Regions from separate parts of the Sphaerotilus microaerophilus genome, predicted to be linked through region 3. Evidence: predicted binding sites of a transcription regulator. Region 3 holds the regulator's gene; each other region holds the start of a gene.
The links. Region 3 encodes FNR, which switches genes on or off when oxygen is low (the NO sensors DNR and NnrR bind a similar motif). Its sites were predicted from a motif close to TTGATNNNNATCAA; they were not measured.
Positions count from the first base shown of each region.

Region 1: the regulator FNR is predicted to act here: its motif matches at 3,377-3,390, upstream of NGK70_RS04085 (protocatechuate 4,5-dioxygenase subunit alpha).
Region 2: the regulator FNR is predicted to act here: its motif matches at 3,134-3,147, upstream of NGK70_RS00495 (TraR/DksA family transcriptional regulator).
Region 4: the regulator FNR is predicted to act here: its motif matches at 5,778-5,791, upstream of NGK70_RS21635 (oxygen-binding di-iron domain-containing protein).

Region 1 is NZ_AP025730.1:932,358-939,761, forward strand. Features, by position in the region: gene NGK70_RS04070 (cytochrome P450) at 18-1,205, opposite strand; gene NGK70_RS04075 (helix-turn-helix domain-containing protein) at 1,349-2,305, shown strand; gene NGK70_RS04080 (LysR family transcriptional regulator) at 2,324-3,298, opposite strand; gene NGK70_RS04085 (protocatechuate 4,5-dioxygenase subunit alpha) at 3,409-3,753, shown strand; gene NGK70_RS04090 (class III extradiol dioxygenase family protein) at 3,791-4,633, shown strand; gene NGK70_RS04095 (acyl carrier protein) at 4,730-4,966, opposite strand; gene NGK70_RS04100 (dihydrolipoamide acetyltransferase family protein) at 5,014-6,228, opposite strand; gene NGK70_RS04105 (alpha-ketoacid dehydrogenase subunit beta) at 6,231-7,250, opposite strand; gene pdhA (pyruvate dehydrogenase (acetyl-transferring) E1 component subunit alpha) at 7,250-7,404, opposite strand, start outside.
Region 2 is NZ_AP025730.1:104,284-111,687, reverse strand. Features, by position in the region: gene yihA (ribosome biogenesis GTP-binding protein YihA/YsxC) at 1-221, shown strand, start outside; gene NGK70_RS00500 (patatin-like phospholipase family protein) at 236-2,524, opposite strand; gene NGK70_RS00495 (TraR/DksA family transcriptional regulator) at 2,666-3,061, opposite strand; gene NGK70_RS00490 (NAD(P)/FAD-dependent oxidoreductase) at 3,231-4,535, shown strand; gene NGK70_RS00485 (OmpA family protein) at 4,553-5,104, opposite strand; partial or broken gene NGK70_RS00480 (ABC transporter substrate-binding protein) at 5,262-6,320, shown strand; gene NGK70_RS00470 (ABC transporter permease) at 6,475-7,404, shown strand, end outside.
Region 3 is NZ_AP025730.1:2,471,360-2,478,763, reverse strand. Features, by position in the region: gene NGK70_RS10740 (TIGR03790 family protein) at 34-1,227, opposite strand; gene NGK70_RS10735 (IclR family transcriptional regulator) at 1,261-2,031, shown strand; gene fnr (fumarate/nitrate reduction transcriptional regulator Fnr) at 2,157-2,897, opposite strand; gene hemN (oxygen-independent coproporphyrinogen III oxidase) at 3,120-4,505, shown strand; gene NGK70_RS10720 (urease accessory protein UreH domain-containing protein) at 4,515-5,237, shown strand; gene icd (NADP-dependent isocitrate dehydrogenase) at 5,318-6,571, shown strand; gene NGK70_RS10710 (CheR family methyltransferase) at 6,636-7,404, opposite strand, start outside.
Region 4 is NZ_AP025730.1:5,050,645-5,058,048, reverse strand. Features, by position in the region: gene NGK70_RS21650 (IS30 family transposase) at 1-703, shown strand, start outside; gene NGK70_RS21645 (lipocalin-like domain-containing protein) at 810-2,090, opposite strand; gene NGK70_RS21640 (FtsX-like permease family protein) at 2,090-4,702, opposite strand; gene NGK70_RS21635 (oxygen-binding di-iron domain-containing protein) at 4,925-5,686, opposite strand; gene NGK70_RS21630 (ABC transporter ATP-binding protein) at 5,815-6,594, opposite strand; gene miaA (tRNA (adenosine(37)-N6)-dimethylallyltransferase MiaA) at 6,684-7,404, opposite strand, start outside.

The sequences.
Region 1 (7,404 bases), 1.5 Mb from region 3:
CGGCCGGGCCGGAAAGGTTACTGCACCGCCAGGTCCAGCACCAGCGGGCTGCGGAAGGTGGACGAGGGCATCCAGGCCAGCTGGTCGGCCACGCGGGCGTAGTCCGGCACCACCTTGTGGAACTCGTCGAAGGCGATCTTCACCGCCAGGCGGGCGATCGCGGTGCCCAGGCAGGCGTGCACGCCGCCGCCGAAGCCGAGGTGGCCGCGCGGACGGCGGGTGATGTCGTAGGCGTCCGGGTTCGGGTACTGGCGCTCGTCGCGGTTGCCGCTGCCGTAGGCCAGGCAGACGAAGTCGCCTTCCTTCATGGTCTGGCCATGCAGGGTGACGTCCTTCATCAGGCGGCGGCGGAAGCGCTGCGCCGAGGTGTTGAAGCGCAGGCTTTCCTCGATCGCGTCGGCCAGCAGCTCCGGGTTGGCCACGCAGGCGCGGCGGGCGTCGGCGAAGGTGGCCAGGTTGTAGGCGAACATCATCATGAAGCCGCCCAGCGACTCCACGCCCGCCATGATCAGCGTGGTGGTGGTCAGCAGCACCTCGCGGTCGTCCAGGCGGTCGCCGTCGATCTCGGCCAGCGCGAAGTTGCTGATCAGGTCGTTGCGCGGCTCGGCACGGCGCATCGCGATCACCTTGCCGGCGTACTCCTGCATCCAGTTGTAGGCGGCGATGTGCTCGGGGCCCTTGGTGCGGGTGCGCGAGTCGCTCTGCACCATCAGCACGGCGTTGTCACGCACGATCTGCTCGTCGACGAAGGCCTCGTCACCCATCGGCAGGCCGAGCGCGGCCATCAGCACCTTGACGGTGAATTGCGAGGACACGTCCTTGAAGTCGAACTCCTTGACGCCCTGCAGTTGGGAGAACACTGCCTTGGCGACATCGCGGATCGGCTCTTCCAGCGCCATCAGGTTGCGCTTCATGAAGGCGTGCTGGATCAGGCCGCGCAGGCGGTCATGCTTCGGGGGGTCCGAGCTGCCCAGCGTCGCACCGGCGCGCCCGGGCAGCTCGGTCATCAGGTTGCCGGAGGCCGACGAGTAGGTGGGCCAGTCCTGGCCTGCGCTGACGATGTCGGCATAGCGCGAGAGGATCCACATCTGGGCTTCCTCGCTCCAGAAGCAGGGCATTTCGTCACGCAGGCGCTTGTAGTACGGGAAGGGGTCGGCGTCGATGGCCGGCGAGTAGGGGTCGAAATGGAAGCTGCCGAGGCTCATGGCCTGTCTCCTGCGCTCGGGTGGGTCGGATCGCGTGGGGTCGATCACGCGGTGGGATGGGGTCAATTCTTGCGGAAAGTCAAGCTGCGGTGCAGTGGACGGAAGGCCCCTGTGACTTGCACTTTTGACGTAGAGTTACTGACATGCCGACGCTCCCAGACCCCGGCGCACGCCCCCGCCGCACCCCCGACCGCCTGCCCGCCTTCACCCTCTACGGCGAGGTACCCAGCGGGCCCGGTGCCCTGGTGCTGCACATCGAATCCATCGACTCGCGCAGCCGCCTGTACGACTGGGAGATCGACGCCCATGTGCATCAGGGTTTGCACCAAGTGCTCTGGCTGCGCACCGGCCGCGTGGCGGCGATGTTGGACGAAACCCGCATCTCGGCGCAGGGGCCCTGTGCCCTGGTGATCCCGCCGGGGGTGGCGCATGCCTTCAGCTTCTCGCCGGGCAGCGAGGGCCATGTCTTCACCGTCAATGCCACCCGGCTGGCCGAGGGCGAGGCCCCCGGGCAGGGCGGCGTCGGCGAGGCGCTGCAGACCCTGTTCGCCCGGCCGCGCAGCCTCGGCCCGGCGCCCGACGGGGCGGAGGTGGGGCGGCTGCAGGCGCTGTTCGAGGCCCTGCTGGCCGAACACCTGGCGTCCGACGCCGGCAGCCCCGTGCCGCTGTGGCTGGCGCGTGCGGTGGTCTGGCGCCTCGCCCAGCTGGCGCTTCGGGAGGATCGCGACAGCGCCAAGGGGGCCCAGGGCGGCCGGCGCGCCGCCTCGGCCGACCGGCAATCGCTCTACACCCGCTGGGTGGTGCTGATGGAGTCGCACTACCTGGAGCACTGGCCGGTGTCGCGCTATGCCGAGCGGCTGGGCCTGTCCACCGAGCGGCTCAACCGCATGGTGCGCGCCGAAACCGGGCAGAACGCCCAGGCGCTGCTGCACGCCCGGCTGGCGCGCGAGGCCTGCCGCCGCCTGGTGCACGTGGCGGTGCCCGTGTCGCGGCTGGGCTTCGAGCTGGGGTTCGAGGACCCGGCCTACTTCTGTCGCTTCTTCAAGCGCCTGACCGGCCTGAGCCCGCGCGCCTATCGGGCCGCGCAGGGCGTGGGCTGACGCCCTTGTCCGCTCGGCTCAGGGCAGCGGCGGCTGCGACCGGGATGCCGCGCCAGCCAGCCCCGCCTCAGCCACCACGGCTTCCAGCTGCTCGCGCAGCCAGCGCTGGGCCGGGTCGGCCTGGTGGCGTTGGTGCCAGACCAGGTACATCGGCATGGTCGGCGTGGGCAGGGGCACCTCGGCCCAGGCCAGGCCCTGCAGTGCGCCGCGTGCCAGCAGGGAGGGCGCGGTGGCCAGCCAGGGCCCGCCGCGCAGCATGGCGCCCAGCCCGGCCATGCCCGGCACGGTGGCGACGATGCGGCGCTGCACGCCCTGCGCAGCCAGCCAGAGGTCGATGTCTAGGCTGCGCCGCGGCTCGTAGAGCACGGTGACGTGCTCGGCCGCGAGGTACTCCGCCGCATCGTCGGGCGCACTGCGCACGCTGGCGTCGTAGAACACGCGGTAGCGGTCCTCGAACAGGCGCTTCTGCAGGATGTCGCTGCCCTCCGGCGGGCGCGGCGTGATGACGAGCTGGCAGGTGCGGTCGCGCAGCATGGCCGGTTCCGGCGCGCCGGACGGGATCACCCGCAGCGTCACGCCGGGCGCCACCTGGCGCAGGCGGCGCAGCAGCGCGGGCAGCAGCAGGTCGCGCTGCAGGTCGTTGGCGGCGATGGTGACCACCTCGCTCAGCCGCGCCGGCTCGAAGCCCGCCGCCAGGCTGAAATCGCGCAGCTCGTCGAGCAGGCCCCGGGCGCGCTGCGCCAGCCGCTCGGCCTGCGCGGTGGGGACGATGCCGCGGCCGGACTTGACGAACAGCGGGTCGCCGACGATGCCGCGCAGCTTGTCCAGCAGGTGGCTGACCGCCGACTGCGTCACGCCCAGGCGCTGCGCGGCGCGGGTGATCGAGCCCTCCTCGTGCACCGCCAGCAGCAGCTGCAGCAGGTGGCCGTCCAGGTCCAGGTGGGCGGGCCGCGGGGCGGTGCCGGCATCGGCTGATCGATCGAAACGGCTCATGGATCACATCGATTGAAAGGGGTTTTTCTCAATGATGATGCGCCCAATACTGGAGGCCTTGCCCAAGCGTTTTCGCGCTTGATCTGCGACAAGAGTTAGAGGAGACCCGCGTGAGCACCAAGCCCCAGATTCCCGGCACCGTGATCTTCGACGGCGAGCAGGCCATGAAAGGCTATGCGCTGAACAAGATGTGCTTTTCCTTCAACGAAAAGGCCAACCGCGATGCCTTCCTCGCCGACGAGGAAGGCTACATGGCCCAGTACGGCCTGAACGAGCAGCAGGCCGCCGCCATCCGCGCCAAGAACGTGCTGCAGCTCATTGCCGCGGGGGGCAACGCCTACTACCTGGCCAAGTTCGCCGGCATTTTCGGGCTGGACATGCAGGACATCGGTGCCCAGCAGACCGGCATGACCAAGGATGAGTTCAAGGCCAAGCTCGTGGCCGCCCGGGGCTGAGCCCCTCCCCCCAAACTCAGAACCCGGAGAGATTCACATGGCAAAGATCATCGGTGCCGTCACCACTTCGCACGTGCCCGCCATCGGCGGTGCCATCGCCAAGGGCAAGCAGCAGGATCCGTACTGGAAGCCCTTCTTCGACGGCTTCAACCCCATCCGCCAATGGCTCGGGGACCACAAGCCCGACGTCGTCGTCGTCATTTACAACGACCACGGCCTGAACTTCTTCCTCGACAAGATGCCGACCTTCTCCGTCGGTGCCGCGCCCACCTACGTCAACGCCGACGAAGGCTGGGGCATCCCGAGCCTGCCGCCCTTCACCGGCAACCAGCCGCTGTCCTGGCACCTCATCGAGTCGCTGGTGGAGGAGGAGTTCGACCTCACCACCTGCCAGGAGATGCTGGTCGACCACGCCTTCACCCTGCCGATGGCGCTGCTCTGGCCGGACCAGAAGTGGCCTGTCACCGTGGTGCCCGTGTGCATCAACACCGTGCAGGCCCCCGTGCCCAGCGCCAAGCGCTGCTGGAAGCTGGGCGAAGCCATCGGCCGCGCCGTGGCCAGCTGGGCCGGTGATGAAAAGGTGCTGATCCTCGGCACCGGCGGCCTGAGCCACCAGCTCGACGGCGAGCGCGCCGGCTTCATCAACAAGGACTTCGACCTGAAGTTCATGGACAGCCTGGTCGGCGACGACCCGCAGTGGGCCACCCAGTTCAGCGGCCACGAGCTGGTCGAAAAGACCGGCACCCAGGGCATCGAGCTGCTGATGTGGCTGGCCACCCGCGCCACGCTGGGCGCCAAGGTCAAGGACGTGTTCCGCAACTACCACATCCCCATCTCCAACACCGCCTCCGGACTGATGCTGATGGAGCCGGCGGTCTGAGCGGCTGTCGAGAGTCCCGTCCCTTGCTTTTTGGGGCCCGCTTTGGCGGGCCCTTTTTCGTTCCCGGTCGGCGGGCTGCGTGGCGCTGGCCGTCGCTCAGCCGGCGAGGTAGCCCACCAGCCCCTTCAGCGTGAACAGCTTCGGCACGTCCGCATCCGGGATGTTGCGGCCGCTGCGCTGGCTCAGGCCGATGACGAGGTTCATGAAGTCCATCGAGTCGAGGTCGAGCGCCTCGCGCAGGTCTTCATGCTCTGCGACGCTGGCGAGATCGGCCTCGGGGGCGATGCCGGCCAGCACATCGGCGACCAGCGAGCGGACTTCGGAGGGGGTCATGGCGGCACTCCGCGGGGTTCGGTGGGGATCGTGAAAGTCGATGGGGATCAGAGGCGGTCCGGGGCCTGCAGGGCGCGGTCAATGGCAGCGAGCAGCTGGCCGCCGAGGTGGCCGTCGCTGGCGCGGTGGTCGGCGGCCAGGGTGAGCTGCACCAGCGGGCGCGGCAGGACCTGGCCGGCCACCACCCAGGGCCGCTCGACCACGCGGCCGAAGCCGACGATGGCCACCTGCGGCGGGTAAATCACACCCCAGACGCTCTCCGCGCCGCGCTCGCCCAGGCTGGTGACGGTGCAGGTGGGGTCGGTCAGTTCGGAACTGCGCAGACCGCCGCTGCGGGCGCGCTGCACCAGGTCACGCAGGGCGTCCATCAGCTCGGGCAGGCTCAGGCGGTCGGCATGGTGGATGGCCGGCGCGACCAGCCCGCCGCCGCGCAGCGAGATGGCCCAGCCGAGGTGCACGCCCGCGCCGGGGCGGAAGGCGTCCTGGTCGTAGAAGCCGTTGAGCTGCGGCAGCTCGGCCAGGGCCAGCGCGCAGGCCTTGAGCAGCAGCACCGCCGGTAGCAGGCGCTCGGCCGGCAGCCGCTCGGCGTTGTAGGCCGTGAGCCAGGCGCTGGCGGCCGCGAAGTCCACCGTGCTGCCCAGGTAGTAGTGCGGGATCTCGCGCTTGGAGCGGCCCATCGCCGCGGCGATGGCGCGGCGCATCTGTGCGGGGTCGAAGTCGCCGCGGGCCGGACGGGGTGCAGGCGCTGGTGGCGGCAAGGCCGACCGGGCCGCCGCAGCCGCTTCGACATCGGCCAGCGTCACGGCCCCATCGGCGCCGCTGCCGGCCAGGCCCTCGGCGGCGAGGCCCAGCTCGGCCGCGCGGCGCCGGGCTGCCGGGCTGACCTTGGCGCGGGTGGTGGGGGGCACCGGGGCGTCGCGCGCCGTGGTGACGGGGGCCGCCGCAGGCACGGGCGCGCTCGCAGCAGCCGGTTGCGTCGCCGAGCCGGGCGCGGGGGGCGCTGCAGCGGCGTTGTCGAGTTGGGGCTCACCCTCGCGCCGCACCTGCGCCAGCACGGCGCCCACCGGCAGGGCCTGGCCGATCGGGGCGAGGTGGTCGATCACGCCGTCGAGGAAGCACTCCACGTCGATCGCGCCCTTGTGCGTCTCCACCACCGCGACGATGTCACCGGACTTGACCCGGTCGCCGGGCCGCACCTGCCACTCGACCACGGTGCCGGTCTCCATGTCGGCCCCCAGCGCGGGCATCAGAAAGTCGGCCACGGTCAGGCTCCCGCCCCGGGGGCGGCCGGGCGGACCAGGGCGCGGGCTGCTGCGACGATGCCGTCGGTGCTCGGCAGCGCGGCCTCTTCCAGGTGGGCGGCGTAGGGCACCGGCACCTCGCGGCTACAGACGCGGCGGATCGGTGCGTCCAATTCGTAGAGTGCGTCCTCGGCCAGCCGGGCGGCGATCTCGGCGGAGATCGAGCCGCTCTTCCAACCCTCGTCGACGATCACCACCCGCCGGGTGCGGGTGACCGACTCGATGACGGTGGTCATGTCCAGCGGGCGCAGCACGCGCAGGTCGATCACCTCGGCGTCGATGCCGTCGACGGCGAGCCGCTCGGCCGCGGCCAGGCACTTCGGCAGGCTGTTGCCGTAGGTGACCAGGCTGACGTCGCGCCCGGGGCGGCGGACCTTGGCGCGCGCGATGTCCACCGCCGTGACGGCGGCATCGAGCTCGCCCTCGGCGTTGTAGAGCACCACGTGCTCGAAGATCAGCACCGGGTTGGGGTCGGCCAGCGCGGCGGCGAGCATGTGGCGCGCGTCCTCCACCGTGGCGGGCACCAGCACCTTGAGGCCGGGGATGTGGGCGTACCAGCCCTCCAGGCTGTGCGAATGCTGCGCGGCCAGTTGCCGCCCGCCACCGGTGGCCATGCGGATCACCAGCGGCACGGCGAACTGCCCGCCGGTCATGTGCGCCAGCGTGGCGGCGTTGTTCATGATCTGGTCCAGCGCGAGCAGGCTGAAGTTGCAGGTCATGATCTCGACGATCGGCCGCAGCCCCGCCACCGCGGCACCGATGCCCAGGCCGGTGAAGCCGTTCTCTGCCAAGGGTGTGTCGATGATGCGCTCGGGGCCGAACTCCTCCAGCAGGCCCTTGGTGACGGCGTAGCAGCCGCCGTAGCGGCCCACGTCCTCGCCCATCACGAAGCAGCGGGGGTCGCGCATCAGCGCGTCGCGGATGGCCTGCCGGCAGGCCTCGCGGTAGGTCAGGCGCAGGGCTGTGGTGGCGGCGGCAGTCATCACGGCACCTCCCTGACGTCGTCCTGCACCACGGCATCCATCAGCACGAAGCGCTCCAGATCCTCCACCGGCTCCAGCGTGCCGGCTTCCGCGAAGGCCACCGCGGCGTCGATCTCGCGGGCCACCTCCTGGTCGATGGCAGTGACTTCGGCAT
Region 2 (7,404 bases), 2.4 Mb from region 3:
ACAAGCTCAACCGCAAGGAAGCGGCCGCCTCGCTGCGCGGCGCCCAGGAGGTGCTGGCGGAGATCGCCACCGACCACTCCGACGTCGGCATTGCCCTGTTCTCGGCCCTCAAGCGCCAGGGCGTCGAGGACGTCGCCGAGGTGCTGCGCGGCTGGTGCGTCGCACCCCCTGCCCCGGCTGAAGCAGCCAAAGCGGGTACACCCGAGCAGCCGGCCGGCTGATTTCGCGCCGGCACTCAGGGCCGGCCGAGCAGCAGGTACAGGCCGGCGCTGCCCAGCGGCGCCCAGGTGATGCCGAAGTACAGCGGCCCGACGCCGGTGTCCGCACCGAGGAACAGGCTGCCGCCCCAGCGCAGGTCGCTGCCGTGCACGCGGCCGGGGTCGTCCCAGGCGTTGCCGGCCTCCAGCGTCGCCCCGGCGAAGAAGCCGCGCGTCAGCACCGGCTGCTGGTTCAGCCGCAGCGTGTACATCAGCCGGCCGAGCAGCACCTGGTTGCCCGAGAGCTGGTCCGTCTTGTAGCCAGAGAGGTTGTGGAAGCCGCCCAGGCTGTACTGGGCCGGCCCCTGGGTCGATTGCTGGAAGGCCTGGCGCAGGCGCAGGCTGGCGTCCAGCGTGTGGCGATCCTGGCTGGTGACGAGGTGCGCATCGGCCTCGATGCGGTGGAAGCCCTGCGCCGAACCGGCCGCGCGCTCGGTCTCGACGCGGCGCTGGCCCACCAGTCCCTGCAGCCGCAGGCGCCAGCCCCGGCGCGGAAAGCTGGCGTGGTCGAGCTGGTCCACCACCAGCCCGGCGCGCAGGCCACGCTCGCGGCTGTGCATCGTCAGCAGGGCGTCGCCCGGGTCCTCGCTGCCGCCCAGCCCCGCGATGATCTCCGGATCGACGCGCAGCGCCTCGTACACCGCCCCGATGCGCCAGGCGCCCCAGCGGCCCCAGGGCTGGCCGAATTCGGCCGCCAGGGCCGCCTTGCCGCGCACGTAGCGGCCGGTCATCGGCAGGTCGCGCGCGCTCTCGCCGGGCTCCGGGCGGGCGTAGGCCGTCATGCGGCGGCGCTCCAGGTCCCCGGAGAGCGCGAAGAACCAGTCCGAGCGCAGCGAGCGCTGCGGGCCCAGCGGTTGGTACCACTCGCTGAACCAACGCGGCACCGAGCCGATCTGCAACCGGTTGCGCCACTCGCCGCCGCTGTCGTTGAGCCAGTGGCGGTTGTGCGCCAGCTTGATGTTGAACTCGCCCCGGCCGGCAAAGTCGCTCTGCAGGTCCAGCCCCAGGCCGAAGTAGTGCGGCCCCCAGGGCTTTTCCCGCAGCGCGAACACCAGCCCGGTGCCGGCCGGCAGGTCCTCGACGCGGTAGTCGGCGTGCAGGTAGTCGCCGGTGGAGGCCAGGGCGCGGCTGTCGCGCTCCGCGGCACCGATCTCGAAGGGCCGGCCCGGCTGGCTGATCAGGATGCCGGCGAAGTGCTCCGGCTGGCTGATCTCGCTGCCCTCGAAGCGCAGCGAGGTGATCGACCGCGGTGGCATCGGGTCGCGGCGCGCGGCGGCCAGCCGGGCCGTGTGCGTGGCCCAGGCCGGCTCGTCCAGCGCCAGGCGTTGCAGCGCGCGACTCAGGCTGGCGGCGTGGCGCTCGCCCAGGCCGATCAGCTCGCCGGCCCGGCCGAAGTCGCCCGAGCTGAGCCGCCCCAGGTCGGGCGCGATCAGCAGGTCGTGTTCGGGGCGCAGGCTGGCCAGCGAGCGCTGCACGTTCTGCTCGGTCAGGATGTTGATCATCTGGGCGGTGAGCCCGACCACCGTGCCCAGCGTGTCGCGCGCCGCCAGCGGGGTGCCGATGTTGACGGCGATCACCACGTCCGCGCCCATCGCGCGCGCCACGTCCACCGGCAGGTTGTCCACCAACCCACCGTCGCCCAGGATGTGCCCGTTCACCTCGCTGGGCGGGAAGACGCCCGGCACCGACATGCTGGCGCGCAGCGCCTGCGCCAGGTCGCCGTCGCGGAAGACCACCGCCTGGCCCGTTTCCATGTTGGTGGCCACGGCGCGGAAGGGGATCGGCAGCGCGTCGAAGTCCGGCGTGCGCCGCACCGGCAGCGTGTAGCGGCGTAGCAGCAGCTCCAGCCCGCGGCTGGACACCGAGCCCAGCGGCAGCATCGGCTCGCCGGTCTCGCGGCGCAGGCCCACTTCCACCGCGGGGGCGATCTCGAAATCCTCCTCCTTGCGGCGCTGGCTCAGGCTCTCGCGGCGGATGCGGCTGGCGAACAGTGCGTCCCAGTCCAGCCCGAGCAGCTCGCGCTCCAGGTCGGCAGCGCTCATCCCGCTGGCATAGAGGCCGCCGATGATGGCGCCCATCGACGTGCCGGCAATCACGTCCACCGGGATGCGCTCGCGCTCCAGCACCTTCAGCACGCCCACGTGCGCCAGCCCGCGCGCACCGCCGCCCGACAGCACCAGGCCGATGCGCGGGCGCCGGGCAGCAGGCAGGGGCCCCCCGGCGGTCGCCAGGGCGACTTCCGTCGCGACGTTGCTGGAAACCGGCATCGCCGGGGATGACAATGGTGCCGTCGCCGCGACCAGCATCGCCACGCAGGACACCCAGAAACACAACGGCCCTCTCATGAGGGCCGATTGTCGGGGTGCGCGTACGTCAGGCCAGCGCGGCGTGGCCGCGCCGTTGGGCGCTCACATCAGCGCATGCGGCACGCCCCCGCGGCGGCTCTCCTGGCTGCTCTCGCAGGCCACGCAGCGCAGCGCCTGGGGCTGCACCTTCAGCCGCGCCAGCGGAATTTCGCTGCCGCAGTCCGCACACATGCCGTAATCGTCGTCGTCCAGGCGCTTGAGGGCCGCGCCGATCTCGGCCAGCTCGTGGCGCTCGTGGTCGGTGAAGGCCAGGTCCACCTCGCGATCGGCGTCGCGCTGCGGGCCGTCGTCGCCGTCCTGCAGCAACAGGTCGCGGGCGTGCTGCACGCGCGAGGCGCCGTCCTGATGCAGGGCGAGCGTGCCCAGCAGGGCTTCACGGCGCTTCAGCAACTCGCTGCGCAGTGCGTCGCGCTGGGTGGTGTCCAGGGGCGCATTCATCCGGATCTCCTGTGGCGGTTGGGACGGGGGACTTGCTTGACCGCATCGTGACACCGTCGGACTCCCCCTGGATTGACAGGTGTCAACGCCCGGTCGCTGGCAGTGTGCTCCCTAGAATGCTCCGAGCCGCACCCTGCGGCGCCTTTTTTGCGGTGCCCCTGCCCATCCCATGAGTGCCACTCCGCCCCCCTCGACCACAGCACCGCTGGCCGACCCGACCGCCCCGGCGACCCCGGTGGCCCTGCCTGCGCGTTGTGAGGTGCTGGTGGTCGGCTCCGGCCCGGCCGGCAGCGCCTGTGCCACGGTGCTGGCCGAGGCCGGCGTGGACGTGTGGCTGATCGACCAGCAGGACTTCCCGCGCGAGAAGGTCTGTGGCGATGGCCTGATCCCGGACGCCCACCACGCCCTGGCCCGCCTGGGCCTGCTCGACCAGGTGATGGCGCAGGCCTGCCACGTCAGCCACGTGCGCTGCGTCGGCCCCAGCGGCGGGCAGGTGGACGTGCCCGGCCGCCTGGCGGTGCTGCCGCGCCGGCAGCTCGACTGGCTGCTGCAGCGCCACGCCATCGCCCGCGGCGCGCACTGCCTGACGCCGGTGAAGTTCGAGGGCCTGATCGAGGACGAGGCGCCTGCGACCCACGGGGGCGGCGCCCGGGTGGTCGGTGCGCGCCTGCGCCATGCCGGCGCGCTGCACGAGCTGCGTGCCGACTGGGTGGTGCTGGCCACCGGCGCGGCGATGCCGCCGATGCTCGCGGCCGGGCTGTGCACCCGGCGCACGCCCAGCGGCATCGCTCTGCGTGGCTACGTGCGCAACCCGGCCGTGGTGGCGAACCAGCGCACGATGGACGTGGTCTGGCACCGCGACCTGCGCCCGGGCTACGGCTGGATCTTCCCGGTAGGTGACGCCACGTTCAACATCGGCGTGGGCGCCTTCTTCGACACCCGGGGCGACGGCCGCAGCGTCGCGGCGGACGCCAACCTGCGCGAGGTCTTCGACGCCTTCACCCGTGTCTACGCCCCTGCGAAAGCCTTGATGGACGGCGGCGAGTTCGTCGGCGAACTCAAGGGCGCACCGCTGCGCTGCACGCTGGGCGGTGCCGAAACCGGGCGACCCGGCCTGCTGGCCACCGGCGAGGCCATCGGTTCGACCTACGACTTCACCGGCGAGGGCATCGGCAAGGCGCTGGAAACCGGCCTGCTGGCGGCTGATGCCCTGCTGCGCGGCCGCCGGGCCGGCGCGAACGACGCCGCGGTCTGTGCCGACTACGGGGCCGGCGTGCGTCGCCTGCAGCCGCGCTTTGCGCTCTACGAGCGCGCCAACGGCGTCAATCGCCACCCCTGGCTGGCTGATCTGGTGATCTGGCGCGCCCGGCGCAGCCCGCGCCTGCTGCGACGCATGAGCGGCGTGCTCGACGAGACCAGCAACCCCGGCCACCTGCTCTCGCTGCGCGGCCTTTTCAAGCTGTTCGCCGAATAGCCGCTGTCGGTTGCGGTTCAGTCCAGGCTGCTGATCGACTCGCCGATCACGAAGATCTCGGTGCGCCGGTTGGTGGCCCGGCCTTCCGGCGTGCCGTTGTCGGCAATGGGCTTGCTCATGCCCAGCCCGCGTGCGGACATGCGGCTGGCGGCGATGTTGCGGTCGATCAGCGCCTGGCGCACCGCCAGCGCACGGCGCTCGGACAGGCTGTCATTGAGCTGCGCCGAGCCGACGTTGTCGGTGTGCCCCTCGACCAGCACGTTCGCCTGCGGCTTGTCGCGCAGCGCCCGCGCCAGCTTGTCCAGGAACAGCAGGCCGCCGGGCTTGATGGTGGCCTTGCCGGTGTCGAACAGCAGGCTCTCGTCGCCGGTGATCTGCGTGCCGTTGTTGATCTGCTTGATGCGGATGCCGTTCTGGCTTTTCGGCTCTGGCACTGGTTCCGCGTTGGCCGCACGCCGCTTGCTGCCACAGCCGGGCAGGACCAGGGCGCCCACGCCACCCGCGCCGAGCCAGGTCAGCCACGCACGGCGGGTTGAGGGGGTGTTGGGCCGGGCTTGATTCGCGTGCATTCCAGAGTCCTCTCTCTCCAAGGGGTAAGGCAGCCAGTCTAGGCCCTCAAAGTGGAAAAAATGTGATGCACTGCACGCTGGAAAGTGATGCGGCATGGCCACTGGCGGGCCGGCGTGGAGCGTTACATTGCTCGTCTCACTGCCACCCGGTGTTGCCATGTCCACCTGCACCCGCCTGTCCACCCTGTCCGCTTGCGCCGGCCCAGGCGCGCTGGGGCTGCTGCTCGCCGCCGTGCTGCCCGGCGCGGCGCTGGCGCAGGAAAAGCTCAACATGCTGTGCACCGCCAACCAGGAGTGGTGCCAGGTGATCGCGGCGGACTTCCAGCGCAAGACGGGCGTGCAGATCGCCTTCACGCGCAAGGGCACCGGCGAGGCCTACGCCCAGCTCAAGGCCGAGGCCGACAACCCCAAGGTCGACCTCTGGTGGGGCGGCACCGGCGACCCGCACCTGCAGGCGGCCGAGGAAAAGCTGACGATGAAGATCGACAGCCCCATGCTGGCGCAGCTGCAGCCCTGGGCGGTGGAGCAGTACAAGCGCGCCGGCGGGCGCACGGTGGGCATCTACCTGGGCGTGATCGGGCTGGTCTACAACCAGGAGGTGCTGGCCAAGAAGGGCCTGAAGCCGCCGGCCTGCTGGGCCGACCTGCTCAAGCCCGAATACAAAGGCGAGATCCAGATGGCCAACCCGAACTCCTCGGGCACGGCCTACACGAGCCTGGCGACCTGGGTGCAGCTCTGGGGCGAGGACCGTGCCTTCGAGTTCATGAAGAAGCTGCACCCCAGCATCAACCAGTACACCAAGCAGGGCCCGGCGCCGGGCATGGCGGCGGCGCGGGGCGAGACGGGCATCGCGATCACCTTTCTGCACGACGGGGTGATGAACGCGCAGCGCGGCTTCCCGGTGGTGAACGTGGCGCCCTGCGAGGGCACGGGCTACGAGATCGGGTAGATGTCCATCGTCGACGGCGCGCGCAACCTGGCCGCGGCCAAGCGCTTCTACGACTTCGCGCTGTCGGTCGAAGGCCAGGCCACGGCGCTCAAGGGCGAGAGCTACCAGCTGCCGTCGAACAAGGGCGGCGCGATCCACCCGAAGTCGCCGGACGTGAAGAAGATCAAGCTGATCGCCTACGACTTCGGCAAGTACGGCGCCGCCGCCGAGCGCAAGCGCCTGCTGACGAAGTGGGACGCGGAGGTCTTCCGCGCCGGGGCGAAGTGAGCGGATCGCCAGAGCGCTCCGGCTCCCTCCCCTGGCAGGGGAGGGTTGGGGTGGAGTCGAGCCTGAGGGCACCGTTGCGGTCGGGGGCTCGACTCCCTCCCCGACCCTCCCCCTGCCAGGGGGAGGGAGGAACACCGCGGCGTTCTGTCCACCCATGACCCGCACCCCCTCGCCAATCGGCCCGGCGCCGGCCCTGTGTCTGGCCGCCGGCCTGCTGCTGCCCTGGCACGTCACCGAGGCGGGCTGGTGGCGCGCCGCGACCTGGGCCGCCTGGCCGGGTGAGGGCGCACAGCCGCTGCTGCTGGCGCTGTCGGGCGCGATGCCCTGGCTGCTGCCGGTGGCGCTGCTGCTGGTGATGACGGCGGGCTGGGCGGCGGCGACCGGCCGCCTGGCCGCGCGGGCTGCGGGCGGAGCGGGCTCCCGCTGGGCCGGCGCGGCGCTGATCGGGCTGATCGGGTTGACGCTGGCGCTGCTGGGGGCGCTGCTGGCGCAGGGCCTGGTGATCGGCCCGCGCGGCCTGCTGCCGGGCGCGCGCGCGCTGCTGGGCGGCTGGTTCGGGCCCGAGGTGGTGCAGGGCTGGCAGGACGCGATCCGCGAGGCCGGCTGGCGCCAGCACGGCCTGGGCGCCGGGGCGCTGGCCACGGTGCTGGGCGCGCTGCTGCTGCTGGCGCAGGCGCTGGCGGCGCGCGGGGCCTTCCGCGGGGACCGCTTTGCCGCCGCGCTGGCGCTGGTCGGCGGGGTGGCGGTGGCCACCTTCATCGCCTGGCCGGTGGGCGGCATGCTGGCCTCCGCCCTGCGCGAGGGCCAGGGCGCCGACGCGCACTGGGCGCCCGCCGCGCTGCTGCAGCGCCTGGCGAGTCCGGAGCTCTGGCACGGGCCGGGCGCCTCGCTGGGCGTGGTGGCCAACACGCTGCTGCTGGCACTGGCGGCGGCGGCCGCCTCGACGCTGCTGGGCTTTGGCCTGGCGCTGGCGGCCGAGCGCACCCGGCTGGGCCGCTGGAAGGCGGTGGGCCTGCTGGCGGTGCTGCCGGTGGTGACGCCGCCCTTCGTCGTCGGCCTGTCGATCATCCTGCTGTTCGGCCGG
Region 3 (7,404 bases):
CAGCCTCGGCGGCGGAAATCCCGCCAAGGAGCCTCAGCGCTGGGCAAACGGGGCGGCCAGCGGCTCGCCGATGAAGACCCCCTGCTGCGGCCACTTCACGCTCTTCCAGTAGGCCTCCAGCACCGTGCTGCCCTGCAGGTAGTGCAGCAGCGCGAGCTGGGGGTGGGGAAACTTCTGCGTGTGGTTGCAGGGCTCGCTGACGCTGCCATAGCTGGCGGTGGCGCCTGCATCGATCCAGGCCAGCGCGCTGGTCTGGCCGCTGCCTCCGCCCAGTTGCCCACCAAAGGAGGTCAGGTGGTCGGCCATGGCGCCCGGCGCCCAGTTCAGGCGATCCAGGCCCGCGAGCGTGGGCAGGCCGGTCTGCACCAGCAACAGGCGGTCCTCGCCCGCCGGCAGGTCCCCTTGCTGTACATGGGTGGCCACTGCGACACCGCGCAGCAGGCTTGGCGGCGGGTACTGGGGCAGCCGGACGCTGCGCGCCGCGTCGCGCGTGACCATGTAATACGCATGCACAGGCGGCGAGCCGCGCAGGCCTAGGCTGCCGTCGGCCGCCATGCCACGCTCGATCAGCGCGTGGGCCGCGTCCACGCTGCCGGCGGCCAGCAACATCGACGGACGCAGGCCCAGGTCCCGCCAGGGCGCACCGCTGGGTGAGTTGAAGTAGCGCGATCCCGTGGCCTTGGCACAGGTGTTCGAGCACAGCCCGGGCTCCAACCCCAGCGACACCGCGGCGGTGATGGACTGGCACTCCACCGCGTAGGGCTGCGCCCACACCAGCGCCAGGCCCTGGACGTCGTCGCCGAAGTGCGCCTCGATGGCCGCGCGCAACTGCGCGCCATCCCCTGCAGACAGGCTCGCCTGGCGCGGCAGCTTCACGCGCAGCACATGCCCGGGCGGGATCTGGCGCCGCTGGACGTAGCGCTCACCCACCTCGACCGAATACGGATCGTCCTGGTTGATCACCACGCCCAAGGTCTTCGAGGTGATGCGCCCGATCGCCCGGGGCACCCTCGTCCACCGCAACACCAGGGGTGCTGCCGAGGCCGCTGCAGCGGAGGCCGCAGGTGCCCGCTCCGTGGCGGGCGGCTCGGTGGCCTCGCCCGCATGAGCGGCCTGCCAGGCCGGCAGCAGCCCACTCGCCAGCGCAGCCAGAGCCGCCAGAGCCACCCGCCCCACCGGCCGGCACAGATATCCACACAGCCAGCTCGACCATCTTCTTTTCGCCATGCGAAAATCCATCATCGACTCAACATCCCCGACATGACGAAAAAGGAAGGCAGCACCCCGACCATCCAGGTCCTGGAGCGCATGTTCACCCTGCTGGATGTGCTGGCGGCACACCAGGACCCGGTGTCCCTGAAGCAGATCAGCGAGCATACCGGCCTGCACCCCTCGACTGCGCACCGGATCCTGAATGACTTGGCGGTGGGCCGCTTCGTGGATCGCCCCGAGGCGGGCAGCTACCGGCTGGGCATGCGCCTGCTGGAGCTGGGCAACCTGGTGAAGGCGCGGCTGGATGTGCGTGACGCCGCGCTCGGGCCGATGCGCGAGCTGCACAAGCTCACCCACCAGCCGGTGAACCTGTCGGTACGGCAGGGCGACGAGATCGTCTACATCGAGCGCACCTACTCCGAGCGCTCAGGCATGCAGGTCGTGCGCGCCGTGGGTGGCCGCGCACCACTGCACCTGACGTCGGTGGGCAAGCTCTTCCTGGCGCACGACGACCCGCAGCGCGTGCGCGCCTACGCCACCCGCACCGGCCTGGCCGGGCACACCCGCAACAGCATCACCGACCCGGCCTTGCTGGATCGCGAACTGGCCCGGGTGCGCCAGACCGACATCGCACGCGACAACGAGGAATTGGAACTCGGCGTGCGCTGCATGGCCGCCGCCATCTACGACGACCAGTCGCGCCTCATCGCCGGCCTGTCCATCTCCGCTCCCGCGGATCGCCTCGAAGAAGGCTGGATGGACCGCCTGCGCGAAACCGCCCGGCAGATCTCCGCCTCACTCGGCTACCGGGCGGAGTAACCCACCCGCTCGGTCAACACCCGTCTTTTCTTTTGCAAGCAGCGACCGCGGATCCGGTTCCGCCGGTCCGGTGGTTGCGCCCCCTTGAGGGGGAGCGGCGTGAGCCGCTGCGGGGGTGGGTCAACTCAAGCGCTGGTGCCGTTCACCACGCGCTGCAGCGCAGACTGCTCGATGATGCGGATGTCGCGCTGCTTCACCTCCAGGATGCCTTCCTCCTGGAATTTCGAGAAGGTTCGGCTGACCGTCTCCAGCTTCAGGCCGAGGTAGCTGCCGATCTCCTCGCGGGTCATGCGCAGCACCAGCGCCGAGGCGGAGAAGCCGCGCGCCTGCAGGCGCTGCGTCAGGTTCAGCAGGAAGGCCGCCAGGCGCTCCTCCGCGCGCATGCTGCCCAGCAGCAGCATCACGCCGTGGTCGCGCACGATCTCGCGGCTCATGATCTTGTGGAACTGGTGCTGCAGCAGCGTGAACTCGCGCGAGAGCGACTCCAGCTGGCCGTAGGGGATCATGCAGACCTGCGAGTCCTCCAGCGCCACGGCGTCACAGGAATGCCGGTCGGTGCTGATGCCATCCAGGCCGATCAACTCACCCGCCATCTGGAAGCCAGTGACCTGCTCGCGGCCGTCGGAGGCCGACACCACGGTCTTGAAGAAGCCGGTGCGCACCGCATAGAGCGCGGCAAAGGGGTCGCCGGCATGGAAGATACTTTCGCCCCGCTTCACGCTGCGCCGCGTGCTGACCATGTCATCGAGCGACAACATCTCGTCGTCTGTCAGCCCCACAGGCAGACACAGTTCGCGGAGGTTGCAGGCGGAACAGGCAACCTTCAGGGCTTCGAGCCGTGACGGCGGTGCGGTTTCTTGCGTCATGTCAGAGATTATCGCACCGAGGCTCGTGCGTAACGCACGCAGCGGACCCCGCGAGGCGGGACCGAGACAGATCAAATCGGGGTCTACCCCGACCCGTCGGCACGATGGTAGATTGAGTTATGTCAATATGGACGCCAGCCATCGGGGCACAGTGCACGAATGGAAGAAATGACCACGGTTGATATGGTGGAGGGCCAGAGTGCGCTCTCACGCCAAGAGGGCATGCCCGTACTCAGCGAAGACCTGCTGCGCCGCATGGACGTGCCCGGGCCGCGCTACACCTCCTACCCCACGGCGGACCGCTTCGTCGAGGCCTTCGGGCCCGACCAGTACGTGCAGGCGCTGACGCAGCGCGCCACCGGCGGCGTGGCTGGCGCGGGCGGCCCGCTGTCGCTCTACCTCCACATCCCCTTTTGCGAGTCGGTCTGCTACTACTGCGCCTGCAACAAGATCGTCACCCGTGACCACGGCCGCGCCGAGGCCTACCTGGCGGCGCTGACGCACGAGCTTGATCTGGTCACCAACGTGATCGGCCGCGAGCAGCCGGTGTCGCAATTGCACTTCGGCGGCGGCACGCCGACCTTCCTCAGCGACGCGGAGCTCTCCGGCCTGATGGCCACCCTGCGCAGCCGGGTGCAGTTGCTGCCCAAGGGCGAGTACTCGATCGAGATCGACCCGCGCACCGTCACGCACGACCGGCTGGCCCACCTCGCCGAACTGGGGTTCAACCGGTTGTCCTTCGGCGTACAGGACTTCGATGCTGACGTTCAGAAGGCCGTGCACCGCATCCAGCCGGCCGAGCAGGTGCATGCGCTGATGGCCTCGGCACGCTCACTGGGCTTCGACTCGATCAACGTCGACCTCATCTACGGCCTGCCAAAACAGACCCCCGAGAGCTTCCAGCGCACGGTGAGCGAAGTGGCTCGGCTGCGCCCGGACCGCATCGCCTTGTACGGCTACGCCCACCTGCCAGCACGCTTCAAGCCGCAGCGGCGCATCCCGATCGAGATCCTGCCCACCGGCGGCGACCGCATCGGCATGCTGTCGCAGGCCATCGCCGGCTTCATCGCCCACGGCTACCAGTACATCGGGATGGACCACTTCGCACTGCCGGAGGATCCGCTCGCGCAGGCCAAGCGCCAGGGCCGCCTGCACCGCAACTTCCAGGGCTACAGCACGCAGCCGGACTGCGATCTGGTGGCGCTGGGCGTGTCGGCGATCAGCCGGGTCGGCCCGACCTACAGCCAGAACGCCAAGACCCTGGACGACTACTACGACGCGCTGCGCCGTGGCGGCCTGCCGGTGGTGCGCGGCCTCGCGCTCAGCCGCGATGACCTGGTGCGCCGCGCGGTGATCATGTCCATCATGTGCCACGGCCGCCTGAGCTACGAGTCGGTGGCGCTGGCGCACCTGATCGACGTGCGCAGCTACTTCGCCGCCGAGATCGAGTCGCTGCAGGAGCACGCCGACGCCGGCCTGCTGAAGCTCGACCAGGACGGCTTCGAGCTGACCTCGCTGGGCTGGTACTTCGTGCGCTACATCGCGATGGTGTTCGACAAGTACGTGCGCGTGGACCGCGCCCGCGAGCGCTTCTCCCGCGTGATCTGAGTTGACCCGATGAGTGCTGCCCTGGTGGTCACGGCCGCCCTGATGGGGGTGGCCGGGGTGCCGCACTGTGCCGGCATGTGCGGCGCCGGCTGTGCCGCTGCCGCCCGGCTGTGCCACCCCGCCAGGCCATCGCGCGCCGTGGCGGGGCTGCTGGTCGGCCGGCTGGTCGCCTACATGGTGGCCGGGATGCTCGCTGCCACGGTGGTGACCGGGCTGCAGACGCTGTCGGAGGGCACCGGTTGGCTGCGCCCCGTCTGGGTCGGCCTGCAGGCCTTCCTGCTGCTGCTGGGGCTGTGGTTGATGCTGCGCGGTCGCCTGCCGCCGAGCATCGAGGCCTGGGCCGAGCAGGTCGGGCGCGGGCGGCGGCCGCAGGACAGCGACCTGCCCCGCAAGGTGCACCTGCCCGGCGAGCTGAAGGCCACGGCGATCGGCCTGCTCTGGCCCGTGCTGCCCTGCGGCCTGCTGCATGCCGCGCTGCTGGTGGCCGCGGTGGCCTCCGGGCCGCTCGACGGCGCACTGGTGATGCTGGCCTTCGGTGCCACGAGCACGCTGGGCCTGCTGCTCGGCCCGGCGATCTGGCTGCGCTGGCTGCCCGCCGCCCTGCGCCGGCACGCCACCGACGCGCAGGGCAACCGCCTGGCCGTGCGACTCGCCGGCGCGATGATCAGCGGCTTTGCCGGCTGGGGACTGGCGCACGCGGTGATCGAGCCGATCGCCGCGTGGTGTGCCTGACCCCTCCCCTAGAATCTTTGGCGCTCGCCCGAGCGATCCCGCTCCACAGAACCCAAGATCAAGTACCCAGGACCCGGCCCATGTATCAACACATCCAGGTGCCCGCGGACGGCCAGAAGATCACCGTCAACGCGGATGGCTCGCTCAACGTGCCGAACCACCCCATCATCCCCTTCATCGAAGGAGACGGCACCGGCGTGGACATCACCCCGGTGATGATCAAGGTGGTCGACGCCGCGGTGGCCAAGACCTACGGCGGCGAGCGCCAGATCCGCTGGATGGAGATCTACGCCGGCGAGAAGGCCACCCGCGTGTACGGGCCGGACGTCTGGCTGCCTGACGAGACCGTGCAGGCGATCCGCGAGTACGTCGTCTCCATCAAGGGCCCGCTGACCACGCCGGTGGGCGGCGGCATCCGCTCGCTGAACGTGGCCCTGCGCCAGGAGCTCGACCTCTACGTCTGCCTGCGCCCGGTGCGCTACTTCAAGGGCGTGCCCTCGCCACTGAAGGAGCCGGAGAAGACCGACATGGTCGTCTTCCGCGAGAACTCGGAAGACATCTACGCCGGCATCGAGTGGGAGGCCGGCGGCGAGCAGGTCCAGAAGGTGATCCGCTTCCTGACCGAGGAGATGGGCATCCGCAAGATCCGCTTCCCGGAAACCTCGGCGCTGGGCGTCAAGCCAGTGTCGCGCGAAGGCACCGAGCGCCTGATGCGCAAGGCCATCCAGTACGCCATCGACAACGACCGGCCCAGCGTGACCATCGTCCACAAGGGCAACATCATGAAGTTCACCGAGGGTGGCTTCCGTGACTGGGCCTACGCGCTGGCGCAGCGCGAATTCGCGGCTGAGCCGATCGACGGCGGCCCGTGGTGCCGGGTCATCAACCCGAAGACCGGGCGCGAGATCGTCATCAAGGACTCGATCACCGACGCCTTCCTGCAGCAGGTGCTGATGCGCCCGGCCGAATACTCGGTCATCGCGACGCTGAACCTCAACGGCGACTACATCTCCGACGCGGTGGCCGCCCAGGTCGGCGGCATCGGCATTGCGCCGGGGGCGAACCTGTCCGACTCGGTGGCCTGCTTCGAGGCCACCCACGGCACCGCGCCGCGCTACGCTGGCAAGAACTACGTCAACCCCGGCTCCGAGATCCTGTCGGCCGAGATGATGCTGCGCCACATGGGCTGGACCGAGGCGGCCGACCTGATCATCCGCGCGATGGAGGCCGCCGTCGAAAGCAAGAAGGTGACCTACGACTTCGCCCGCCTGATGGAGGGCGCCACGCAGGTGTCCTGCTCCGGGTTCGGGCAGGTCATGATCGACCAGATGTGAGCTGAGCGAAGCCCCGGGCGGCACAGCACCGGCGCGGTGCCTGTGCCCGGGCCCGATCAGTGAATCAACCCGGCCGCTTTCGGAATGCGCCCGGGCCCAGCACGTCCACCTGGGCACCGAGGTCCGCCCTGCCCTCGGCCATGCCGATGAAGAACAGACCGCCGGGCCGCAGCCGGTCCAGCACCCGAGCGATCACCTCGCGGCGGGTGCGGGCGTCGAAGTAGATCAGCACGTTGCGCAGGAAGATCGCGTCGAAGGGCCCGAGCGGCTCGATCTCCTCGCAGAGGTTGAGCTGGCCGAAGCGCACCCGCTCGCGCAGCTCCGGGCGCACCTGCACCAGCCCCTCGCTGTCCCCCTCGCCGCGCAGGCAGTGACGCCGCAGCAGCGGCTGCGGCACATGGCGCAGCCGCTCGGCCGGGTAGATCGCGGCCTGCGCGGCGCGCAGCACCCGGTCGCTGATGTCGGTCCCCAGCACCGACCAGCCGGCGGCCAGCCGCTCCTGCGCCTGCAGGTCGGCCAGCACCATCGCGATGCTGTAGGCCTCATCGCCGCAAGAGGCGGCCGCACTCCAGACCTCCACCGGCGCCGCCCCGGGACGCCGCCGCGCCGACCCCAGCTGTTCCTTCAGGATCTCGAAGTGCTTCGGCTCGCGGAAAAAGTAGGTCTCATTGGTGGTCAGGAGGTCGATCGCCACCTGCAGCTCGCCATCGCCGCGCTCCTCGTTGATCAGCGCCAGGTAGTCGTCATAGCCCCCCAGCCCGAGGCGGTGGATGCGCGGCGCCAGCCGCGAGGCCACCAGCGCCTTCTTGGTCGGCGGCAGGTTCAGGCCGATG
Region 4 (7,404 bases), 2.6 Mb from region 3:
GCCCGACAACCCCGAACGACATGTCTCGCACGAGAGCATCTACAACGCCATCTACGCCCACCCCAAGGGTGAGCTGCGCAAGTGCCTGGTGGCTTGCCTGCGCCAGTCGCGCAACACGCGCCGGCCGCGCTCGGGCGGTGAGGACCGTCGCGGCCAGATCCCGGAAATGGTCAGCATCCATGTACGCCCGCCCGAGGTCAACGATCGCGTGATGCCTGGTCACTGGGAAGGTGACTTGATCAAGGGTGCGGCCAACCGCTCGGCCGTGGGTGTACTGGTCGAGCGAACCACCCGTTTGGTGCTGCTGGCCAAGATGCCTGATGCCACCGCCGAGTCGGCGCTGGCGGCCTTTACGGCCAAGCTCAACGACATCGCCCAGCCGCTGCGCCAGACGCTGACCTACGATCAGGGCAAGGAGATGGCGCGCCATCGCGAGCTCGCTCGCAACACCAACATCCGCGTGTACTTCTGCGACCCGCACAGCCCCTGGCAGCGCGGCAGCTGCGAGAACACCAACGGCCTGCTGCGCCAGATGCTGCCCAAAGGGACGGACTTGTCTGTGCACGATCAACAGGCCCTCGACTCCATCGCCGATCTGCTCAATAACCGGCCCCGTCAAACCCTGGACTGGCGCACACCCGCCCAACTCTTCCGCGACCTCATGCAGGGCATCTCAGAACAGCGCGGCGCCACAATCCATTAATCCTGCGAGTGTTGCACTTCGAGTTTGAAACCGCCCTCAATCCCTTCGAGAGCAACAGCAACGCGTGAGGGGTGGGGCGGTCAGCGCCAGGCCGACACGCCCGCGTTCACAGCCGCAACCTCCCCACATACCCCGTCATCTCCAGATACCCCAGCCCCACGCGCCGGCCGGTGGCGGGGTCGAGCAGTTCGCTCAGGCCTTCCCAGTAGACGGTGCCGGTGGAGGCGCGGCTGTCGAGTTCCTGGTCGTCGGCCAGGGCGCGCACGAGGAAGCGGCCGGCGGGGCAGTCGATGGCCCATTCGACCGGGTAGCTGACGGGCGGCTGGTGGCGCGGGCTGGTCCAGCGGCGTTGGGGGGTGAAGCGCACCGCGTCGGGGGCGAAGCTGCGGGCGGGGCCGCCGGTGCTGCCGGCGCCGGGGCGCCAGGAGCCGCCGGCCCACAGCGCTGGGCCGGCCGGGTGGCCGTCGGGGCGGCGCAGGCGGAAGGCGGTGAGGGCGCTGCCGTCGAAGAAGTTGATGCCGATCCAGTCCCAGCCGACCGCGTCGGCGTCGAGCAGGGATTCGCTCCACTCGTGGTCCAGCCAGGCGCGGCCCTGCAGGGGGCGCTCGGGCTGGCCGTCCAGCGCCAGGCGGGCGCGCACGGCCAGCTGCGGCTGGCTGTAATAGAAGCTGGCCTGCGCCGGCTGCGGGCCCTTGCGTGACCAGCCGGCCTGGCCCTGCAGCAGCAGCGGCTGGGTGGCCGCCAGCTCCACGTCCAGCGTGAAGCCCGCGGCGGGGCTGGCGATGCGGCCCCGGTAGCGGCTGAGGTAGTGGCTGAGGTCGCGGCCCGGGTCCCTCGCCGCCCCGGCGTCATTGCCTGCGGCGGCGCCACCGTCACGGACCAGCTCCCAGCGGTTGCCGGCGTGCAGGTGCACCCGCGTGTCACCCACCGCGGCCTCGGCCAGGCCCAGGCCGGCGCGGGCGATACGCTGGTCGTGGCGCAGGGCCTTGCCGCCGAGGTCGCCCAGCGTGGTGACGGCGGCGTGGGCGAAGATCAATTGCCGGGGTGCGAAGGCGCTGCGCGAGTCGGCAGCCAGCCCGGTGCGCTGGCGGAAGAAGGTGAGCTGGAAGCCGTGCGTGGGCTGCGGGCCGGCGGGGGCCGGCGCGCTGGCTGCTGCCGGCGGGGAGGTGCCCGCTGCGGGCGCTGCCAGCCAGCCGGTGAGGTACCACCACTCGGTGCGCCAGCCGGGGTGGGCGCCGAAGTCGGCGGGAAAGCGCAGCGGGCGTGGGCCGCTGCCGGGGCGGTCCGTGGCCTCGGCGATTGCGGCGGCGGGGCCCTGCACGGCGGCGGGCTCGGGCAGCCAGCCGGTGGCGGCCAGGGCGGCCAGCCAGTCGCGGCGGCGCATCATCACCAGTCCTCCTTCACCGCCAGCGCCATCTGCCGGCTGGCGGCGGCGCGGCCGGCCAGCCAGGCGGTGCCGGTGCCGGCGGCGAGCACGGCCAGCGCGAGCAGGGCGAGGCGGCCCAGCGGCAGCGAGAGCTCCATCGTCCAGTGGAAGCTCTGCGGGTTGACCACGTGCACCAGCACCACCGCCACCGCCAGGCCCAGCGCCAGGCCGAGCAGGGTGCCCACGGCGGTCCACACGGCGCCCTCGGCACTGACGAGCGCCAGCACCTGCGCCCGGCTGGCACCCAGGTGCTGCAGCGCGCCGAATTCGCGCCGCCGCGCCAGCACCTGGCCGGAGAAGCTGGCGGCGATGCCGAACAGGCCGATGCCCACCGCCACCGCCTGCAGCCAGTAGGTGACGGCGAAGCTGCGGTCAAAGATCTGCAGCGAGGTGGCGCGGATTTCGCCCGGCGTGGCCAGCTCCAGCAGCGCCGGGTCGGGGGCGAGGCGGCGCAGCGCCTCGCGCACCGGGGCGGCGTCGGTGCCGGGGGTGAGCCAGAGCGCCAGGTCGTTGACGCGGGTGTCGCCGGTGGCGGCCAGCCAGTCGCGCCGGTCGATCACCAGCGTGCCCTGCTGGCGGGCGTAGTCGCGCCAGACGCCGCGCAGCCAGACGCGCAGGCGGCGGCCGTCGGGCAGGGGCAGGTCGAGCGTCTGCCCCAGGCGCAGGCCGCGCAGCGCCATCGCGGTCTCGCTGGCGTAGAGCGCGGGAACGGGTTTGCGGTCGGCCGTGAGCGGGCGCTCGCTGTCTTCGAGCAGCTCGCCCACCAGCGGCAGGTCGCTGGCGCCGGGGCCGACCTCGCGGGCCAGCAGCGCCATCGGCGGCTGGTCGGGGTCGAGCGAGATGGGCTGCAGGCGCTGAGCCTGCAGGCGGGTCACGCCGGGCAGGGCGGCGGCGCGGCGCAGGAAGTCCGGGCCCAGCCAGGCGGCATCGGCCTGGCTGGTGCCGGTGGCGGTGCGGGCGTAGAGATCGGCGGGCAGCACCTGGTCGAGCCAGCGGGTCACCGAGTCGCGGAAGCTCGCCACCATCACCGTCATCGCCACGGCCAGCGCCAGGCTGGCGACCACGCCGGCCACGGCGACGGTGGCGGTGGCGCGCTGGTCGCGGGCGCGCTCGATGGCCAGCAGCGCCACCGGCTGCAGGGGCGTGCGCAGCAGCGCGAGCAGGCCGCCCACGCCCATCGGCACGCAGAGGATGCCGCCCAGCAGCAGCAGCGCCACGCTCAGGTAGGCCGCCAGTGGCAGGTCACCCAGCGGCGGCAGGAAGGCCAGCAGCACGCCGCCGATCAGCAGGGCCGGCCCGCGCCAGGCGCCGCGCTGGCGGCGGCCGTCGTGCCCCAGGCCCTTGAGGCTGAGTGCCGGGGCGAGCCGCGCCGCCTGCCGGGCCGGGTGCCAGCCGCCCACCCAGGCGGCCAGCAGGCCGAGCGCGCCGTAGACCAGCGCCGCGCCGGTGGACCACTGCAGCGGCGGGGCCCCACCGCCGGTCTGGCCACCGATCAGGCCGCTGCCCAGGTCGCCGCCCAGCCACTGCAGCGCCAGGGCGGCGAGCGCCGTGCCCAGCGCCAGCCCGAGCAGCGCGCCCACCACGCCCAGCGCCAGCGATTCCACCTGCACCAGCCGCAGCCGCTCGCGCGCGGCCATGCCCAGCACGCCGAGCAGCGCCAACTGCGGGACGCGCTTGGCCACGCCCAGCGACTGCACGGAGAAGACCAGGAAGGCGCCGGTGAACAGCGCCACCAGCGAGAGCACGCCCAGGTTGACGCGGTAGGCGCGGGAGAGGTTGGACACGCGCTGGGCCGCTTCCTGCACCGGCGCCAGGCGCAGCCGGGCCGCGCCGGGCTGGCCCCGGTTGAGCTGATCGAGCAGCGCAGTGGCGTCCGTGCCGGCGGCCAGGCGCAGGTCGATGCGGCTCAGCTGGCCGAGGTGTCCGAAGTGCTGCTGCGCGCCGGCCAGGTCCATCACCACCAGTGGCGGGCCCTCGGCCGCGACGCTGCCGGCCACGCGCAGCGAGAGCATGCGCTCACCGGACTGCAGCTGCACCGCCTCGGGCAGGCCGCCCGAGCTGCCAGAGCCTCCCAATAGGCGCTGCGCGGCGGGGTTGAGGAAGACGCGGTCGGGGTCGAGCAGGGCGAGGCGGTCGGCGCCTTCGCGCGGGCGCGGCAGCAGGTCCGGGGCCAGGGCGGGGGCGCGCAGTGCGTCGATGCCCAGCACCCGCACCGCCTGCTTGGCGCCGCGGGTCAGGCCGGCGCGGGGGGCGGTGGGTGCGCTGCCGCTGCCGGAGGCGGCATCGGCGCGGCGGGGGGCGAGGGTCTGGGTGTCGATCTCCAGCACCGGGCTGGCCAGCGCCACCTGCGGATGCAGCGCGGCGCGCGGGTAGGCGGCCTCGTCGAGCCGGGTGCCCTCGGCCGGGCGCAGCACCGCGTCGGGCTGGCCGTTGACGGCGCGCACCGCCTGGCCGAACTCGGCCAGCGCCGAGGCGTTGATCAGGTGCACCGCAAAGGCCAGCGCCACGCCCAGCGCGATGGCCAGCACCGCCAGCAGGGTCTGCCCCGGGTGGTGGCGCCACTGCGCGAGCATCAGGGTCACCAGCAGGCGCGGCTGGCGCCCGGGGGCGGCGCGGGCGACCGTGGGCAGCGTGGGGGCGGTGGGGTCGATGCTGTCGTCCGTGCGCCCGGGCCGCGGGGCGACGATGTTCTCGGCGGGGGGCTTGGGCGGTGGGGGCATGGCAGCGGCGCGGGGCCCTGCAGTGTCGCTCAGGTCGGCGACGGGCGCCCGTCGCCGGGGCCGTGGACTGCCTGTTCAGGCGGGGAGGGCGTAGTGCTCCGGCGTCATCAGGTCGATGCCGCACTCCAGCGTCTGCACCCAGGCGATGAACTCCTGCACCGCCGGCCCGACCAGCGGGGCGCCGTGCTGCGGCGCGATCATCGCGATCGGCAGGCCGGCGACCATCTGCGCCCACAGCCGCAGGATCTTGTTGCTGGACATGTAGCGCCGGTGAAAGGGCGCCATGTAGGGGATGGCCTCACGCAGCGAGCGGATCGGCCGGCGCGGGTCCAGCCCCAGCGACACGCCCAGGTCGCCGGAGAACAGGATGCGGCTGGACGGGTCCCAGAACTGGAAGTTGCCCTCGGCGTGCAGAAAGTGCGCCGGCAGCGCGACGATGTCCCCCAGGCCGACGCGGATGTGCATGCCCGCATCGGGGATGCCGAGGATGCGGCCCTCGGTCTTGCCGGGCTTGCAGAAGTGCGGGACGAAGCGCTCCCAGACCGTGGAGATGTAGACCTGCGCGGGCGTGCCGGTCATCCAGCGGTCCAGCGAAGCAATGATGTCCGGGTCGGCGTGCGAGGCCAGGATGGCCGACAGCCGCGTGGGCGGGAAGTGCTCCACCATGCCCAGGTAGAGCGGGTGGTAGGCGAGGTTGCCGCCGGGGTCGATGATCGCGCCGGTGTCGCCGTTGACCAGCAGGAACTGATTGCTCTGCACCGCCTCGCCATGCTCGTTGTGCAGGTCGCAGAACATCAGGCGCAGGCACTCGCCCTGGCGGAACAGCTCGATCGGCATGGCGGATTCCGGACGGCGCCCCGCAGCGCGAGGATCCCGGGAAGGCGGTGGGAAAAGCTGCGAACTGTGACCGATTGCACACGATGCGCACTTGACCGGAGTCAATTCGGGCGCGTCGGTCCCGGGCCTCAGTTGTCAGCAGTTGTATCGCGTGGCGGCGGTGGCGACAGCGGCGTGGCTGCTGTGGGCGGCGTGGGCGGTGTGGCGCCGCCGTGGCCCTGGGCGAGGTGGCGCAGCAGGTCGCCGGGGGCCAGGTTCTCGATGCCTTCGGGCGTGAGCCAGAGGCTGCGGTCGGCGCGCTCGGTGGCGGCCGGCGCGTGGCTGACGATCAGGCAGGCGGCGTTCTGGGCGCGCGCCTGCGTGACCAGCAGGTCGAGGATGCGCGCGGCGGTGGCCGGGTCGAGGTTGCCGGTGGGCTCGTCGGCCAGGATCAGCGCCGGGCGGTGCACCAGCGCGCGGGCGATCGCCACACGCTGTAGCTGGCCGCCGGAGAGCTGGCGCGGCTGGCGTGCGCCGAAGCCGGGCAGGCCGACGGCTTCGAGCATCGCGCGCACGCGGTGCTCCACCTCGTCGCGCTCGCGCAGGCCCTGCAGCAGCAGCGGCAGGGCGACGTTGTCGGCCACGCTCAGGTGCGGCAGCACATGGAAGGCCTGGAAGACGAAGCCCAGCTTGGTGCGCCGCAGCAGCGAGGCGGCGTGCTCGCTCAGGCCACCCACGTCGTGGCCGGCGATGCGCACCGTGCCGACGTCGGCCTGGTCCAGCCCGGCGATGCAGTTGAGCAGGGTCGACTTGCCCACGCCGGATTCGCCCAGCAGGGCCACCACCTCGCCGCGGCCCACGCTGAGGTAGACCTCCTGGAACACCGGGGTGTTGCCGTAGTGCTTGGCCAGGCCGTGCACCTCCAGCAGCGCGGGCGCGGTGCCGGGCGCTGTGCCGGGCGGCAGGGGCGATGCGGCGGAGGGGGGCAGGGCGGCGGAGGGGGCGGTGGAGGCTGGGGTCATGGCGCCGGTGCGCCACCCGTACCGGAAGCGGCGGGGCCGAAGCGCGCCAGCAGTGTAGCCAGCGCGTCGGGCGCGTCGCAGGTCAGGACTTCACGCTGCGGCAGGCTGCGCAGCCAGGTGAGCTGGCGCTTGGCGAGCTGGCGCGTGGCGGCGATGCCGCGCTCGGCCAGCGTCGCCATCGGCGCCGCGCCGTCGAGCCCGCTGTCCATGAGTTCCCAGGCCTGGCGGTAGCCGACGCAGCGCATCGAGGGCAGATCCAGGTGCAGGTCGCCGCGCTGGCGCAGGCGCTGCACCTCGTCCATCAGCCCCTCGGCCAGCATCTGCTCGAAGCGCCGGGCGATGCGCGCGTGCAGCCAGGCGCGGTCGGTGGGCTCCAGCGCGACCAGCCGGCAGGGCAGGCCGGCGATGGCCAGCGGCGCGCGGTCGGCATGGGCGTCGCGGTCGAAGCGGCCGCTGTGGAAGCTCGACAGCGGCTGGCCGCTGACCTGCCAGACCTCCAGCGCGCGCTGGATGCGCTGGGCGTCGCGCGGTGCCAGCCGGGCGGCGGTGACAGGGTCCACCTGCGCCAGCTCGGCGTGCAGCGCCGGCCAGCCGAGCTCCCGGGCGCGCGCGTCGATGGCGGCGCGCACCGCGGCATCGGCGGAGGGCAGGGCGTCCATGCCACCGAACAGCGCCTTGAAATAGAGCATCGTGCCACCCACCAGCAGCGGCAGCGCG